Regions from separate parts of the Nitrobacter sp. genome, predicted to be linked through region 1. Evidence: predicted binding sites of a transcription regulator. Region 1 holds the regulator's gene; the other holds the start of a gene.
What was found. The regulator LexA, encoded in region 1, represses DNA repair genes until DNA is damaged. The targets are predictions, from matches to a motif close to TGTTCNNNNTGTGTTCNG.
Positions count from the first base shown of each region.

Region 1 (3,411 bases):
TCGGCCATGTGCTCTCGATTTCCGGCTATCACATGGCCGTGGTCGCCGGTGTCGTGTTCTTCGCGGTGCGCGCGCTGCTGGCGTTGATCCCGGCGCTGACGGCAGTTTTCCCGATCAAGAAATGGTCGGCGGCGGCGGCGCTCGCGGCGGTGGCGTTTTATCTGCTGCTGTCGGGCGCCGAGGTCGCGACCCAGCGCTCATTCTTCATGACGGCGGTGGTGCTGATCGCAGTCATGGTCGATCGGCGCGCCATCACGTTTCGTACGCTGGCTGTTGCGGCGATGATCGTGCTTGCGATTGCGCCGCAGGCGCTGGTGCATCCGAGCTTTCAGATGTCGTTCGCGGCAACGCTCGGGCTGGTGGCGCTGGTCCAGCTCGGGATGCCGAAACTGTTCGCGACGCCCGATCACTCGCCGACCGCGCGCGCCGCGCTATGGGGCGGCCGGGAAATCGTCACGCTCGCGCTGGCCTCGTTCGTCGCCGGACTCGCGACCACGCCCTATGCCGCGTTTCATTTCCATCGCGTGACGCCCTATGGCGTGGTCGCGAACCTGCTGGCGATGCCCGTTGTCTCGGCGCTGGTGATGCCGGCGGGACTTCTCGGCCTTGCAGCCATGCCGTTTGGCTTGGATGGCGTGTTCTGGCGGCTGATGGATTTCGGCATCGAATGGATGATCGCCGTGGCCCAGTGGGTTGCGGCGCTTCCCGGCGCCATTGGCCGCATGGCGGCGTTCGGAACGGGACCGCTGATCGCGGCGACGGCGGGCATCATTCTGCTCGGACTGCTCAGGACGCCGCTGCGCTGGAGCGGCGCGGCCATCATCGGGCTGGCGATCGCCTGGTCGCTTGCGGTAGCGCAGCCGGACATTCTGGTCTCCGCCGACGGCCGCAACGTCGGCGTGCGAGGTGGTGACGGCCGCCTGCATCTGATCAGCACGGGCAAGGACGCCTTCACCGTCAAGGAATGGCTGGCGGCCGACGCAGACAGGCGCGGGCCCGCCGATCCTTCGCTCGCGGAGGGTGTTTCCTGTGACGACGCAGGCTGCGTGGTCAAGGCGAGCGACGGCGGAATTGTCGCGCTGGCGCGGCGGCCGGATGCGATGGAGGACGACTGCCTGCGGGCGGCGGTGATGGTGACGGCATGGCAGGCTCCAGAGGGATGCCTCGCGCAGGTCGTCGATCAGGAGCGACTGCGCCGGAAAGGCGCTCTGGCGCTGCGGCGGGGCCCGGGCAGCGCAAACGGCTTTGTCGTCGATGCGGTCAGGCCCGAGCGTGTCGACCGGCCATGGTCGCCAGCCCCCGCCGATGAAAAGCCAAAGTCGATCGGCGATCGAGCGGAGCCCGCGCGTCCGATCGATGCCACGCCCGCGGCAGACGATCTCCAGCCCGACGATTGAGCGGACTGCCGGCGATCGCTATTCGCCGGATCAGTACTTGCGGTAGATGCCGATCAGCTTGCCCTGGATCTGCACGCGGTTCGGCGGAAGGATACGGACCTCGTAAGCTGTGTTCGCGGGCTCGAGCGCGATCGAGGCCCCGCGGCGGCGGAAGCGCTTCAACGTTGCTTCCTCTTCGTCGATCAGCGCAACGACGATGTCGCCGGTTTCCGCCGACTCGTTGCGCCGGATCAGCGCCAGGTCGCCGTCGAGAATTCCGGCTTCGACCATCGAGTCGCCGCGCACCTCAAGCGCGTAGTGCTCGCCATTGCCGAGCATGTCCGGCGGAACGCTGATGGTATGGCTGCAGGTCTGCAACGCTTCGATCGGCGTGCCGGCCGCGATGCGCCCCATCACCGGAACGGCGACAGGGCGGTCCGCGGCGTCGTCGACGTTGCCGCTGGGCCGGCGGACCTTGCCGAGATTGCCTTCGATGACGCTCGGCGTGAAACCGCGCCGGCCACCGCCGCCGCCGGCGGCGAGCTCCGGCAGTTTGATGACCTCGATGGCGCGCGCGCGATTGGGCAGGCGGCGGATGAAGCCGCGCTCCTCCAGCGCCGTAATCAGGCGATGGATGCCCGACTTGGAGCGCAGATCGAGTGCATCCTTCATTTCATCGAACGAGGGCGGAACGCCGGATTCCTTCAGCCGTTCGTTGATGAATCGCAGGAGTTCGTACTGTTTGCGCGTGAGCATGCCGACTTTAGTCCCCGATTGATGGCGCCCGCCGTCCGATTCCGATAACGATGGCTCGCAATGTCATGAGTTCTCGAAACAAATCATGAACGAACACTATATGTTCGATATGTGTTCCGCAAGTGTTTAATTTAGCGTCAACGGAGCGAGGTTTTACGACAACGCGAGTTTGATGATGTCGCACGGTTCACCCTTGCGGGCGGCGGGTGCGAACGGCGCGCGGACCACGAGCGCTTCCGCCGCGGCGAGATTGCCCAGCAACGAACTGTCCTGATGACCGACCGGCGTCGCGGTCGGCAGCCCCTCGGCCGAGTACGCCAGGCGCGCGCGCAGGTAATCCTGCCGTGCCTGATTGGAGGCGAGGTCCTTGCCGAGCAAAGCGCGTTCAACGCGATGGCCGACGTCCTCGCGCCCGGACAGTGCGCGGATCAACGGCACCATGAACAGGAACGCGCAGATATAGGACGAGACGGGATTGCCGGGCAGGCCGATCACGCGCATCGGGCCGAGCCGCCCGTGCATCATAGGCTTGCCTGGCCGCAGCGCGATCCGCCAGAACGCGATCTCCACGCCTTCGGCGTCGAGCGCACGCTTGACGAAGTCATGGTCGCCGACCGACGCGCCGCCGGTGGTGACGAGAATGTCGGCGCCGCTGTCGCGGGCGCGGCGGATGGCGGTCCTCGTTGCGTCCAAGGTGTCGGCGACGACGCCGAGGTCGAGCGCCTCGGCGCCTTCGCTGCGGGCGAGCGCGCGAAGCGCGTAGCCGTTGGACAGGATGATCTGTCCGGGGCCCGGCGTTGTGCCCGGCAGGACCAGTTCGTCGCCGGTGGCGAGCACGGCGACCTTCGGACGGCGATGCACCGGCAGGTCCGGGTAGTTCATGCCTGCGGCCAGAGAGAGATGGCGGTCGGTGAGATAGCTATGGGCGCGCAGCAGCACGTCACCCTCGCGAAAATCGACGCCGGCGGCGCGGATGTTCTTTCCGGCGGCGGTGGCTTCCTTGAGGATGACATGCTCGCCGTCGCGTTCGGTGTCTTCCTGGATCACGACGGTATCGGCGCTGTCCGGCACCACGCCGCCGGTGAAAATCCTCAAAGCCTCGCCGGCCTGCAGCGCCCGCGCGAGAGGCCGTCCCGCGGCGATCTCGCCGATCACATGCAGCCGCGCCGGAATCGTCGCGATGTCGGCGGCGCGCACCGCATAGCCGTCCATCGCCGACATCGCGACCGGTGGCTGGGTGCGGCGCGAGGGAAGGTCGCGTGCCAGCACCCGGCGATGG
Region 1 is NZ_JBPPLY010000003.1:322,723-326,133, reverse strand. Features, by position in the region: gene ACS3WB_RS05985 (ComEC/Rec2 family competence protein) at 1-1,397, shown strand, start outside; gene lexA (transcriptional repressor LexA) at 1,428-2,132, opposite strand; gene ACS3WB_RS05975 (molybdopterin molybdotransferase MoeA) at 2,286-3,411, opposite strand, start outside.

Region 2 (3,411 bases), on a different contig from region 1:
TAGGCGGCGACATAACCCGCCATGCCGGCGGCCTGTTCGCTTTCCGGCAGGCTCTCGACGCGAAAGGCGTCGACCACGATGTCCTGCGTCGCCGATGTCGCCGCCACCAGCACCGCGCCGAGCGCGACCAGCCATGGCGCCCGCACCGGATCGGTCGATCCCAGGAGCAGGATCGTTGCAATCAGGAGCATTTGCGAGAACACGAGCCAGCCGCGGCGGCGACCGAAACGCCGCGTCAAAAGCGGAATGTGCAAGGCATCGACCAGCGGCGCCCAGAGGAACTTCAGCGTATAGGGCGTGCCGACCAGAACGAAAAGTCCGATGGCGCGCAGGTCGATGCCGGATTCCTTCATCCATATCTGCAGCGTCGAGCCCGACAGCGCCAGCGGCAGGCCGGACGAGAAGCCCAGCAGCATCACGATGAGGACGCGCGGTTGCAGATAGACCGCGATGCTCTCGCGCCATGAGGCACGCGGCGCGGTGTCGGATGGCTTCGTCGTGGCGGCGGCGTCCGGAGCGGTCATGCCGCTGTGCTAGCAGATTCTGCTTCTCCCCTTATGGGAAAATCCACGAAAGCTTACTCCCCCGCCTGGATTTTCGGGGCGAGTCGCGGCGGAAACATTTCCGGTTCGCCGGCCTTGGTGACCCGCTGAGTCTCCGCGGCCACCTCGTCCTTGCTGAAATCGAGCTCTTCGATCTTTGTCGCGCGCTTGCCGATCTTGCCGACCGAGATCAGCACCTGCCTGACGTCCTCGCTGACCTGATCGAAATGGCTGCCAAGCTTGCTGACGCGATCGCGCAGCCGCTCGACGTCGCCCATCATGTTCATGACTTCGATCCGGACCTTGTCCGCGGCATCGCGCATCCGCGCGTCCTTGAGAAGCTGCTGCATCACCTGGATCGCCAGCATCAGGAGCGACGGCGACACCAGCACGACCCGGGCGCGATACGCCTTCTGGATCACGTCATCGAAGGCGTCGTAGATCTCGGCATAGACCGACTCGGACGGCACGAACATCAGCGCGTTGTCCTGGGTCTCGCCGGGGATCAGGTATTTGCCGGCGATGTCGGCGACGTGTTTCATGACGTCGGCGCGCAACCGCTGGCTTGCGAATTTCCTTTCGTCGTCGTTGCGGGCGTCGTGCAGCGCCGTCATCGCCTCCAGTGGGAATTTCGCGTCGATGCAGAGCGGCCGCTGGTCGGGAAGGAAGATCACACAGTCCGGCCGCTTGCCGTTCGACAGCGTGTACTGGAAGGCAAACGAGTCTTTCGGCATGCCGTCCTGCACGATCGCTTCCATCCGCGCCTGACCGAATGCGCCGCGCGACTGCTTGTTGGCGAGCACATCGCGCAGCGTCGTCACCTGCGTCGTCAGTTCGGTCAGGTTCTGGTGCGCGTTGTCGATAATGCCGAGCCGTTCGTGCAGCACCCGCAGGCTGTCCATGGTGTTGCGCGTGGTCTGCTCCATCGACTGCCCGACCCGGTGGGTGACCGCGTCGAGCCGGTCGCTGACCGCCCGCGCCATCTCCGCCTGCCGGCCGGCGAGCGCCTTGCCCATGGCGTCGACGCGACCGGTCATCTCGGCCTGCGTGCGCATCATGTCGATAAGACGTTCCTCCAGCTCGTCGGCGCGGCTCGCCTGCGCCATCGCCATATCGGTCCCCCGGCGGCCCGACCGTGCGATCACAATCGCGATGACCAGCAGCAGCAAAAGCGCCAGTGCGCCGAAGCCGATCAGCACCGCTCCGGTCCGCACCGGCACGTCGCCCAGCATGAAAAGGATGTCGTTCATCCGGTCTTTTTACCCGATTCGGCGGCTAGCGCGAACGAAAAGGGAACGTTATAAGAGAGCGAAAAGCTGCGTTTTTTTTCGCCAATCAACGGTTTGACGGCCGCCAACGCACGGATTGACCCCGACAGACCGTGGGATTACATCGCCCGCTATGGCCCTTCGCGAAATAATCATCCTGCCGGACAAGCAGTTGCGCCTCGTTTCCAGGCCGATCGAAAAAGTCACGCCGGAAGTCCGCAAACTCGCCGACGACATGTTCGAGACCATGTATGACGCGCCGGGCATCGGGCTCGCCGGCATCCAGATCGCGCAGCCCGTCCGCATCATCACCATGGACCTCGCCCGGCGCGACGAGGAGGGCGAACTCACCCCGCGGCCGCGCGTCTTCATCAACCCGGAAATCCTGTCGGCATCCGAGGAACTCTCGGTCTATGAAGAGGGCTGCCTGTCGATCCCCGAATATTACGAGGAGGTCGAACGGCCGGCGCGTGTGCGGATCCGCTTTACCGATCTCGACGGCAAGGTGCACGAGGAGGATGCCGAGGGTCTTTTCGCCACCTGCATCCAGCACGAGATCGACCACCTCAACGGCGTGCTGTTTGTCGATCACCTCTCGAAGCTGAAACGTGACCGCGTGCTGAAGAAGTTCACCAAGGCTGCCAAGCTCGCTACGAAATAGGGCGGGCTATCACCGCGTACGAATTCAGAAAATGCCGCTTCGCCTGATCTTCATGGGCACGCCGGATTTCGCGGTGCCAACCCTGCTGCATCTCGTTGCCGATGGCCATGAGATCGCCGCCGTATACACCCGCGAGGCAAGACCTGCAGGCCGCGGCATGAAGCTGCAACCGAGCCCGGTTGAGCGGGAAGCGCATCGCCTCGGCATTCCGGTGCTGACGCCGAAGACGCTGAAAACGCCGGATGCGCTGGCCGAATTCCGCTCTCACGGAGCGGACGCCGCCGTGGTCGTCGCCTATGGCATGATCCTGCCGCAGGCGGTCCTCGATGCGCCGCGATACGGCTGCTACAATCTGCATGCCTCGCTGCTGCCGCGCTGGCGCGGCGCCGCCCCGATCAACCGCGCCATCATGGCCGGCGACATTGAAAGCGGCGTCATGGTCATGAAGATGGACGCCGGCCTCGACACCGGCGGCGTGGCCATGACCGAGCGGATCGCGGTGACCGATGCGATGACGGCGTCGGACCTCCATGACGCGCTGGCGCCGCTCGGGGCCGATCTCATGGTGCGCGCGATGACCGCGCTGGCGCACGGCGAATTGCAATTGAAAAAGCAGAGCGACGACGGCGTCACCTACGCCGCCAAGATCGACAAGGCTGAGGCGCGGATCGACTGGAACAGAGCTGCGCGCGACGTGCTGCGCCACATTCATGGTCTGTCGCCGTTTCCGGGCGCCTGGTGCGAGATGCCGCTCGACGGCGACCAGGTACGCGTGAAGATCCTGCGCTGCGAACTGGCAAAGGGTGCTGGCGAACCCGGCGAATTGCTTGACAGCCGGTTGACCATCGCATGCAGGATTGGTGCGATCCGCGTTCTTGAATTGCAGCGCGCGGGAAAGCCGCCAATGAAGGCCGACGCCTTTCTGAACGGTACGCCGCTT
Region 2 is NZ_JBPPLY010000009.1:69,712-73,122, reverse strand. Features, by position in the region: gene ACS3WB_RS10750 (AmpG family muropeptide MFS transporter) at 1-524, opposite strand, end outside; gene ACS3WB_RS10745 (DNA recombination protein RmuC) at 578-1,792, opposite strand; gene def (peptide deformylase) at 1,944-2,471, shown strand; gene fmt (methionyl-tRNA formyltransferase) at 2,503-3,411, shown strand, end outside.
Region 2: ACS3WB_RS10745 (DNA recombination protein RmuC) is a predicted target of LexA. The motif match lies at 1,823-1,840, and genes of this name have one in related genera.